DNA from 3 places in the Actinoplanes sp. NPDC026670 genome. Region 2 is predicted to be linked to each of the others. Evidence: riboswitches for the same ligand, from Rfam matches in the RefSeq annotation. Region 2 holds a riboswitch; each other region holds the start of a gene.
What was found. A riboswitch is a leader RNA that binds a small molecule or an ion and turns the genes downstream of it on or off. The one in region 2 is predicted to bind cyclic di-AMP.
Positions count from the first base shown of each region.

Region 1: it holds a riboswitch for cyclic di-AMP, as region 2 does, so the genes downstream of both, AB0E94_RS23590 (transglycosylase family protein) here and AB0E94_RS05010 (hypothetical protein) in region 2, are expected to answer to the same signal.
Region 3: it holds a riboswitch for cyclic di-AMP, as region 2 does, so the genes downstream of both, AB0E94_RS24545 (transglycosylase family protein) here and AB0E94_RS05010 (hypothetical protein) in region 2, are expected to answer to the same signal.

Region 1 covers NZ_JBEZXU010000024.1:32,102-35,366, reverse strand. The annotation lists gene AB0E94_RS23605 (beta-galactosidase) at 1-102, shown strand, start outside; gene AB0E94_RS23600 (GNAT family N-acetyltransferase) at 80-583, opposite strand; gene AB0E94_RS23595 (type II CAAX endopeptidase family protein) at 681-1,649, shown strand; cyclic di-AMP (ydaO/yuaA leader) riboswitch at 1,920-2,094, shown strand; gene AB0E94_RS23590 (transglycosylase family protein) at 2,093-2,638, shown strand; gene AB0E94_RS23585 (phosphotransferase) at 2,719-3,265, shown strand, end outside.
Region 2 covers NZ_JBEZXU010000003.1:308,728-311,992, forward strand. The annotation lists gene AB0E94_RS05005 (glycoside hydrolase family 65 protein) at 1-800, shown strand, start outside; gene AB0E94_RS05010 (hypothetical protein) at 864-1,895, opposite strand; cyclic di-AMP (ydaO/yuaA leader) riboswitch at 1,900-2,033, opposite strand; cyclic di-AMP (ydaO/yuaA leader) riboswitch at 2,241-2,378, shown strand; gene AB0E94_RS05015 (hypothetical protein) at 2,383-3,265, shown strand, end outside.
Region 3 covers NZ_JBEZXU010000025.1:100,330-103,594, reverse strand. The annotation lists gene AB0E94_RS24555 (GNAT family N-acetyltransferase) at 1-7, opposite strand, end outside; gene AB0E94_RS24550 (saccharopine dehydrogenase NADP-binding domain-containing protein) at 136-1,362, opposite strand; cyclic di-AMP (ydaO/yuaA leader) riboswitch at 1,571-1,716, shown strand; gene AB0E94_RS24545 (transglycosylase family protein) at 1,716-2,243, shown strand; tRNA gene AB0E94_RS24540 (tRNA-Arg) at 2,247-2,319, opposite strand; gene katG (catalase/peroxidase HPI) at 2,397-3,265, opposite strand, start outside.

The DNA of each region.
Region 1 (3,265 bases), on a different contig from region 2:
CGAACCACCGACCCGGTCGACCTGTCCGCTGTGGCCGGCGCGCCGGAGACGCTGCCGGCCCGCGGTGTGGTGGTGCTGATCAGCCCCGATACTCGCGGATGACGTCGTCGCCGGCGCGGCCGGTCTCCACGAAACCGGTCTTGGCGGCGACCGCGGCCGACGCGTGGTTGTCCGGGTGGTGCCGGATGATCAGGCGCTCGATGCCCGGCAGCGACAGGGCCACCCGGGTCAGGACGGTCACTGTGGCGGTCATCCGGCCCCGGCCCGCCCACGGGGTCCGCAGCCAGTAGCCGATCTCCAGGATGCCCGGGCCGGGTTCGGTCATCAGGCCGACCGCGCCGATCAGGTCACCGACGGCGGTGAACAGCGCATAGTTGAACTCGGTGCCGGCCGTCCAGTTCGCCACCGACCGCTCGGTGAAGGCGCGGGCCTCGGCCAGGCCGTAACCGGGGGTGGCGAACGGCAGGAACGGCGCGAGTTCGGGCTGCGACTCCTGGACGGCGGCGGCCAGTTCGGCCGACCATTCCGGTTCCCATCGTTTGAGGACCAGATCACCGGCATTGATCATCTCGGGTGGTTCCATGATCGGTATTCTGCCGGACACCTATATCTCAGGTTAGGTGCCCGAATCCGGCTGCGGCCAGATCCGCCGGGACGCCCCGGTCGGAAGACTCATCGGCATGACGATTCCTCCGCCGTCCGGTATCCCGTACCACCGTCTCGCTCGTACCGCCGCTCATCGTTGGTGGCGGTTTCCGCTGGGGACGCTCTTCATCGTCGCCGTCGTCTTCGCGGCGATGATCGCCTTCGTGATCTTCACCGAGATCTTCGGCCGCCCGGGCGGGCCGGACGGCATGGCGACGCTCGGCGCGCTGCCGGACCTCGCGCTCGGCTTCCTGTCGATCGCGGTGGCCCTGCCGGTGACCATGGTGGCGGCCTTGTGGATCCAGCGGCGGGCGCCCGGGACGCTGTCGTCGGTGGCCGGGCGGATCCGGTGGCGATGGCTCGCGGTCTGTCTCGGCGTCGCCACCGTGACCATCATCCTGTTCCTGGGCGGGATCACCGGGCTGTCCGTGCTCACCGGGGAGGACGCCGGGCTCGACGATCCGCTGGCCGGCTGGGGGCCGTTCCTGGTGTCGGCGGCGGTGCTGCTGGCCGTGGTGCCGTTCCAGGCGGCCGCCGAGGAGTACCTGTGCCGGGGCTGGCTGTTGCAGGGCCTGGGCGCCTGGCTGCGTGGCCCGTGGCTGCCGATCCTGGTGCAGGCGGCGGTGTTCGCGGCGCTGCACGGCTGGGGGACGCCGTGGGGTTTCGCCGACCTGATGCTCTTCGGCGCGGTGGCCGGGTGGGTGACGGTGCGGACCGGCGGGCTGGAGGCGGCGGTCGCCCTGCACGTGATGAACAACCTGCTCAGCACGTTGGTGGCGGCGGCGTTCGGGCAGCTGGCCATCGACGAGACGGCGGCTGACATGCCGTGGCAGGGGTTCGCGGTCGACGTTCCCATTCTGATCGGGTTCGCCGCGGTGATCATCTGGCTGGCGGGCCGGCGGCGGCTTCCCGCGGCGACGCCGATTGTCGTCTATCCGACCGTGGCCTACGGCCCGTGGCGGCCGGCGCACGCCGAGGACGGCGCCGCGGCGGGCATCCGATGACGGCGCGCCGAGGGCCGTCCGGCGTCCGGCGAAGGCCGTCCGGTTTCCGCTCCGAGGGGCCGTCCGGCTGCCCGGCCGAGGGTGCCCGTCGCCCACTGAGGCGGCAAAAGTCGCCATGAAAAGTCTCATAAACGCTGTTTCGGAAATTTCCGGGCGCTAACAAGATCAAACCGGGCAAATACTGAGAAGAACGTCACTATCGAGGGCCGTGAGCTTGGCTTGCGGCCCTTCGTCATGGTTACCGTCGGGCCGTCCCGCGACGCGGGCACTGTGGACGGACCGCCGAGTCCTGCCCCCGTCCACAGACTCGATGGGAGGGCAGGAGCGGGGGACCCACTTTTTGCGGCGCGCGGGATGCGCGCCTTGGGGTGAAGCCGTGTGCACGCGGCCGGGACGATCTTCCCGAACCCGACAGCTCACCTCGCAGGCGTGGAGGATCATCCATGTCTGGTAGTAGACGAATCCGCCTTGCCCTGGTTCTGGCGACCGCCGGAATCACCGGAGCCGGCGTCCTGCTCGGCCCGGCCACCCCGGCTCAGGCCGCGCGTCAGGTCAACTGGGACGTCGTCGCCAAGTGCGAGTCCGGCGGCAGGTGGCACATCAACACCGGAAACGGGTACTACGGCGGCCTTCAGTTCAGCCGCAGCACGTGGAAGTCGAACGGCGGCGGGAAGTACGCCCCGACCGCGGACAAGGCCACCAAGGCCCAGCAGATCGCCATCGCCAACAAGCTGCACGCCAAGCGCGGGCTGAGCCCGTGGCCGGTCTGCGGCAAGAAGGCCGGTGTCTACAAGACGACGAAGTCGACGACACCGAAGAAGAAAGCGAAGGCCACCGGCAAGACCTATGTGATCAAGTCCGGCGACACCCTGGCCTCGATCGCGAGGAGATACAAGGTCAAGGGCGGCTGGCGTACGCTCTACGCGTTGAACAAGAACACGCTCCGCAGCCCGGCCCTGATCTTCCCGGGCCAGCGCATCCGCCTCTGACCGAAGTCCTGCCGCCCGGCGTGCCAGGTGCGCTCGGACTCGGACCGGTCACCGGCTGCGTGCCGATCACGCTCGGCCTGATGAACCAGAACTGGCGCGTCGAGACCGCGTCCGGGGTGTATGCCGTCAAGCGACTGCACGACGCCACCCCGGACGCGGTCCGCCGCCAGCACGAGCTCTTTCCCGCCCTGGCCGTACACGGTCTGCCGGTGCCCACGCCGTCCCGGCTGGCCGAGGTGGACGGTCACTGGTATGCCGCAGGCCCGTGGCTGCCCGGCGAACACTGCGGCGACCTGTCCGTACCGGCCGCCCGGAACCTCGGCGACCTGATCGGCCACCTGCACCACCGGCTGAGCGAGGCCCTGCCCGCCGTTCCGCCGGAGCTCCACGACGAGCCACCACTCGTCCCGTTCGCCTTCGCCGAGTTGACCCGCCTCGGCAGCGCCGCCGCGGCCGGGTCGACCGACTTCGACGCCTTCGCCGTCGCTGAGATCAGCCGCCGGCTGCGCCTGCTGGCCGACCTGGCCCACCTGCCGCCCCGCCCCGGCCCGGTGCGCCCGGCCGGCTGGACCCACGGCGACCTCAACCATCTCAACCTGCTGTTCACCGGCGACCGCTGCACCGGAG
Region 2 (3,265 bases):
GGCGGTTCGGGGTCGACGACGAGGAGACCGCGTCGTGGCGGGACGCGGCGGCCGCCGTGCACATCCCGTACGACAAGGAGATCGGCGTCCACCAGCAGTGCGAGGGCTTCACCCGGCTTCAGGAGTGGGACTTCGAGAACACCCCGCCGGAGGGGTACCCGCTGCTGCTGAACTACCCGTACTTCGACCTGTACCGCAAGCAGGTGGTCAAGCAGGCCGACCTGGTCATGGCGATGTACATCCGAGGGGACGCGTTCACCCCGGAGGAGAAGGCGCGCAACTTCGCCTACTACGACGCCCGGACCGTACGGGACTCGTCGCTCTCCGCCTGCATCCAGGCCGTCCTCGCGGCCGAGACCGGGCACCTGGAGCTCGCGCACGACTATCTGGGCGAGGCCGCCCTGATGGACCTGCACGACCTGCACCAGAACGCCCGGGACGGGGTGCACGTGGCGTCCCTGGCCGGCACCTGGATCTCGCTGGTCGCCGGTCTCGGTGGCATGCGTGACTTCAACGGCCAGCTGTCGTTCGCCCCGCGCCTGCCCAGCCGGATCAACAACCTGGAGTTCTCGCTGCTCTGGCGTGGTCTGCGGCTGCGGGTGAGCGTGACCTCGGATGAGGTCACCTACTCCCTGCGCAACGGCGGCGGCCAGGCCCGGCTCACCCTGCTGCACCACGGCAAGGAGCTGGAGGTCACCCAGGTGCGCCCGGTGACGATCCCGATCCCGGCTGCGGTGCCGGCCGGTCCGGCGCCGGCCCAGCCGCACGGCCGGGCCCCGGTGCGGCGCGCGCTGCACTGACCGTTCGAGATGCGAAACGGCCCCCGTCCACCGGACGGGGGCCGTTCTCGTGACGTGAAGGTTCTAGAGCATCGACACGTGCACGTGGTCGGTGTGGTCACTGACCCCGTGGTAGTTGCTCCACCCGTTGGCAGGGAACCAGATCTGCTTGTTCCAGATCACGTAGTAGATCCCGAGCGCGTCGGCATTACGCACCAGGAACGCCATCAGGTTGTTGCCGTACCGGAATTCCTTGTCGGTGTCGAACGTCGAGAACCCGGACTTCTGCAGCGACCAGTCGCAGGCGCGGCCCTTGGGATGCTCGAACGGCCCACCGTCGCGATGGCAGCCGACGAAGTTGCTGAAGCCGGCCTTCTTGACTTCCTTGTACATGTGCAGCGTGCGCTTGGTGACGCAGCCGTTCGTGGTCGGGTCCTTCTCGGTGCAACCCTCGGCCGAGAAGCCACCGCTGGAGTTGCGGGGCGCCGGAGCGGCCTCCGGGGAGTCGGCGACCACGAGGCCCTTGGTGACACCCTTGCCGCCGACCAGGGCGAGCGCGTCGACCGCGGCGTCCTTCTGCTTCTTCATCGCGGCGGCGTCCTGCTGCTGCTGCTTCACCTCGGCGTCGAGCCGGACCTTGCTCTCGGTGATGGTCCGGAGTGCCTCGTTGAGCTCACGCAGCTTGGCGTCGTGGAGCCGGTTGATCTCCTCCAGGGAGACCGCCTTCTCCAGGAAGTCGCCCGAGGAGTTGGCGTTGAGCAGGTAACCGATCGAGCTCAGGTTGCCCGTCATGTACTGCTCTTTGGCGATCTTGTCGACCTCGGGGATCAGCACGTCGCGCCGGGCCTCGGCCTGCTTGATCTGGCTGGCCAGTTGAGCCTGGGCCTTCACCGACTTCTGCACGGCCGCCTTGGCGGACACGTAGCGCCGGTTCGTGTTCTCGATCACATCGGAGAGGATTGCGTCTCCGTCGCCACCGTTCTGCTCCTGCTCTTGAGCAGTGGACGACGAGCCGCCGGGCTCGGCCGAAGCCGGAGCCGCGGGTGCCGCGAGCATCACGACAGCCACCAGCGGCGCCAGGGCGTGTATCAGCCACCGGCGGGGACTTGCGGTCATCAACAGTTCCTTCCGTGTCACCGCCGACCGAGTTAGCTGACGGGTTCGGGACGGAAGCAATCCCTACCGCAAACTGCGGATACACCCCAGTGACCTGGTTCCCCGGCTCGCCTTTCGACGATTGGGCGGCGGCCTGCCGGCAACTCGGGGGCGGTGCCGTCCTGGCAGGACCGGCGGCCAGTTTACCCGAGATATCGCCGTGGATCAGACCCTGGGAACGGCCAAAAGTGTTACGTCGCAACGACTATCCGTAATTGTTGTCACCGCTCGTGTCGAGGCCATTGCGGGGCGTACGAGAACTGTCGATCTGTCGATCGAGTGGGTATGGTCGGTGCGGTTCCCGTACGGGAGCCGCCGCCTAATCGCCGTTATCGGCGAGCCGGGGAACCAATATTCCCTGGGGTGAATCCGCTCACCAGCGGTAGGGATTTCCTTCGTCCCGAACCCGTCAGCTAACCCGGCCGGCGGCCGACGGAAGGAAATTCCTGTGCAGCAGAACACTGCGCGGCGATTAGCGGCGTTGCTGGCGCTGCTCGTCGCCGCGTGCGGACTGGCCGTCGCCCCGACGCCGGCCACCGCGGCCCCCCGGCTGCTCGCCGCCCCCGGCGACTCCGGTGACGACGGTGAGGGCGGCTCCGCGTCACTGATCGAGAAACTCGAGAAGGCCTCCAAGGGTTTCGTGGAGGCGAAGGCCAAGCTGAAGACCTCCAAGGAACAGCAGGCCAAGCTGACCGCCGAGCTGAAGAAGCTGGACGGCGAGCTGGGACCCCAGCAGGACCGGCTCGACCTGCTCGCCACCCAGGCGTACACCGCGGGCCGGGGCGGGCCGATGGCCGCGCTGCTCAGCTCCGACTCGGCCGAGGGCTTCCTGGGCCGGGCCGAGACGCTGGCCCTGGTGGCCGCCGACCAGAACCGGGCGATCGAGGATCTCAAGACCACCCGCGACACCCAGCAGAAGGCCAAGGACTCCATCGACATCGCCATCAAGGACCAGCAGAAGCAGGTCACCGTGATGGCGAAACAGAAGGAGCAGGCCGAGGCGGCCCTGAAAGCGGCGAACCAGGGCGCCGACGCCAGCTCGTCGTCCGACGGCGGTGACAGCGAGGACGCGTCGCCCGGTCCGAGCGGCACCAGCTGCAACCAGACCGACCCGACCGGGACCGGCGGCTGCGTGACCGCGACCCTCCTGCACGCCTACAAGGAGGCCCGCGCCGACGGCTTCACCAGGTTCACCAAGTGCTGGCGGGAGCAGAACAGCGGCGAGCACCCCAAGGGCCGGGCCTGCGACTTCTCGGCCGAGAAGGGCACGTTCGGCGGCGACGCCACCGGAGCCGACAAGACGTACGGCGACAACCTGGCGAACTACTTCA
Region 3 (3,265 bases), on a different contig from region 2:
CGGTCACCTGTCCAATCGTGCCGGTAAGACCACCTTTGGTGCTAGTGGCGATCGAGAGGAAAGCCGTGAACGATTCCTTACCGTCCACCGGTCGGATCACGGACACCATTTCGCGGTGCAGAATCGCACCATGTCTCAGAGGCGCTGAACGGTGATCTCGAATCCGGCGTTGCGCAGGCGTTCGACCAGGGCGTCACCGATCGCGGTCGCCGGGGTGAGCACACCGCCCCCGACCTGCGGCAGCGCCTCGGTGTCGAAGGCGAGCGCGAGAGCCGATTCGCCGAGCATGACCGCGGTTGCGGCGTACCCGGGATCGCCTTTCGCCTTGACCCTCGCGCGATAGCGCGCCCCGGACGTGGTGGTGGTGAAAAGGTCCATGGTGAAGTGGCCGTTGCGCTGCGTGTCCTCGCTCGGCCCGGCGCCGGGGGCGGGCAGGAAACGGTCCAGGACGAATCGCAGTGGCGGCACCGCGAAGCCGATGACCAGCGCGTTCATGCCGGACTTGACGACCGTGGCGGCGACTTTGCTCTTCACCCGCAGGACCTCGCGGTACCGGAACGTGCGGCCGTAGGCCCAGCCGCGCAGCGCGTTGCTGCGCCGGACGACGCGGGTGTTGTAGGACGCCATCACGAACGGCGCGAGGTGCCCGCGGATGCTGGAGTCCACCTCGGACCCGGGGAGGGTGAGCATGTCGGGCTGACGGCCCAGGTCGGGCTCGGCCTGCCGGTCCGGGCTCAGCGAGTACGGGCTGGCGCCGACCTTGCGCAGCCGGGTGTCCTTCTTCATCACGTCGACCTGGTGCCGCATCGAGTCGATGGTGCCGCCGCTGATCCCGGCGCGCATGCTGGTCACCACGAGCGTCGTGTCGGTGAGTTCGCCGGCGCCGTCCCGGCTGATCTGTTCGTGCAGGACGTGCACTCCGATATCGGACGGAATCGAATCGAAGCCACACGAGTGGACGATCCGTGCGCCGGTGCGCTTTGCCGTCTCGTGGTTCTCGTCGATGCTGTCCCGGGCGAAGAGCACCTCACCGGTGAGGTCCACGTAGTCCGTGCCGGTTTCGGCGCATGCACGGGCGAGTGGCTTGCCGTACTTCGCATACGGCCCGACCGTGGTGATCACGACTCTGGTGCGGCCGGCCATCGTGGTCAGGGCTTCCGCGTCGTTCGCGTCGGCGACGACGACGGGCCAGTCCAGACCGAGACCCTCCAGTTTCGCCGCGGAACGGCCGCCCAGCGCGAGCCGTGCGCCCGCTGGAGCGTGCTCGGCGAGGTATCGCGCCACCAACACACCGACGAAACCCGAGGCACCGTAGACGATCACGTCGAACTCGCGCTGTTGATCGTTCATGTCCTCGCCCATGGCTGAGGATTGTGCACCCTCGGTGGAGGGTTCCGCACCTGTTGCGCCACGCCGAATTCAGCACGTTAGCCACACAAAGGAAGATCAAAGCGGCTAATTTGTGACTTACAACTCCATTGCCGCGTGTCGCATAACCAACCAGCAGCGCGGCGAATCGGCAGCCCGAAACAGAGCGGGCACCGTGGTCGGAACGCCGAGTCCAGCCGCCGACCACGGTTCGACGAACCAAAGGCATGGAGCGGGGGACCCAAGAGTTCCTCGGCGCTACGGCGCCTCGGGGTGAAGCCGCGAACGCGGCCGGGCACCTCTGCCCGAACCCGACAGCTGACCTCGTAGGCGTGGAGGACAAGCTCATGGCTCAGATCGGAAAACAACTCCAACGCGCGGTCGGCATGATGGCCGTCGGACTCGCCGGAAGCGTCGCCCTCGCCGGGCCCGCGCACGCCGACATCAACTGGGAGGCGATCGCGCACTGCGAATCCGGGGGCAACTGGAGCATCAACACCGGAAACGGTTACTACGGGGGACTCCAGTTCAGCCGGAGCACGTGGCGCGCCTACGGCGGCACGAAGTACGCGGACACCGCGAACCGGGCTTCCAAGTCCGAGCAGATCCGGATCGCCGAACGGGTGGTACGCGGGCAGGGCATCGGCGCGTGGCCGACGTGCGGCCGGCGGCACGCCTACACGGCGGCGTCGCGTGGCAGCGTACGGAAGGTGCATCGGACGACCGGAAGCTACGTGGTACGGCGTGGCGACACGCTGGCGCGGATCGCGGCCCGGCACGACGTCAAGGGCGGGTGGCGTGCGCTTTACCGTGCGAACTCGGATGTGCTGAGCAGCCCGCACCGGCTGCGGGTGGGGCAGCGGTTGAAGGTCTGAGAGTGGGCCCGGCGCGACTTGAACGCGCGACCTACCGCTTAGGAGGCGGTTGCTCTATCCACTGAGCTACGAGCCCGACGTTGCTGAGGGTACCAGCAGGCGAAGCCCGGGTCGGTACGGCCGACCCGGGCCCGCCGGGAAACCACCTGACGATCAGGCCAGGTCGAAACGGTCCAGGTTCGCGACCTTGACCCACGCCTGGACGAAGTCGGTGACCAGCTTCTCCTTGGCGTCGTCGCTGCCGTACACCTCGGCCTGGGCGCGCAGCACCGAGTTCGACCCGAAGATCAGGTCGGCCCGGGTGGCGGTCCACTTGACCTCGCCGGTCCGGCGGTCGCGGCCCTCGAAGGCCTCGCCGTCGGAGTCGGTGGCCGACCAGGTGGTGCCGAAGTCGAGCAGGTTGACGAAGAAGTCGTTGGTCAGCACGCCCGGCGTCTCGGTGAAGACACCGTCCTTCGAGCCGGCCGTGTTGGCGCCCAGCACACGCAGGCCGCCGACCAGCACGGTCAGCTCCGGCGCGGTGAGGGTGAGCAGCTGCGCGCGGTCGACCAGCAGCGCCTCGGTGGGACGGTTGTGGCCCTTGGCGAGGTAGTTGCGGAAGCCGTCGTGGGTGGGCTCCAGCACCGCGAACGACTCGGCGTCGGTCTGTTCCTCGGTCGCGTCGGTACGACCCGGGGTGAACGGCACCTCGACGTCGAAACCGGCGTCCTTCGCGGCCTTCTCCACGGCGGCCGAACCGGCCAGCACGATCAGGTCGGCGAGGGAGATCTTCGCGCCACCGGCCGCGTCGAACTCGGCCTTCACGCCCTCCAGCACGCCGAGCACCTTGGCGAGCTGGGCCGGGTCGTTGACCTCCCACTGGTTCTGCGGGGCGAACCGGATGCGGGCGCCGTTCGCGCCACCGCGCTTGTCGGTGCCACGGAACGTCGAGGCCGACGCCCACGCGGTCGCGACCAGCTCGGCGACCGACAGGCCGGAGGCCAGCACGGTGGCCTTGAGCGCGGCGACGTCGGCCGGGCCGA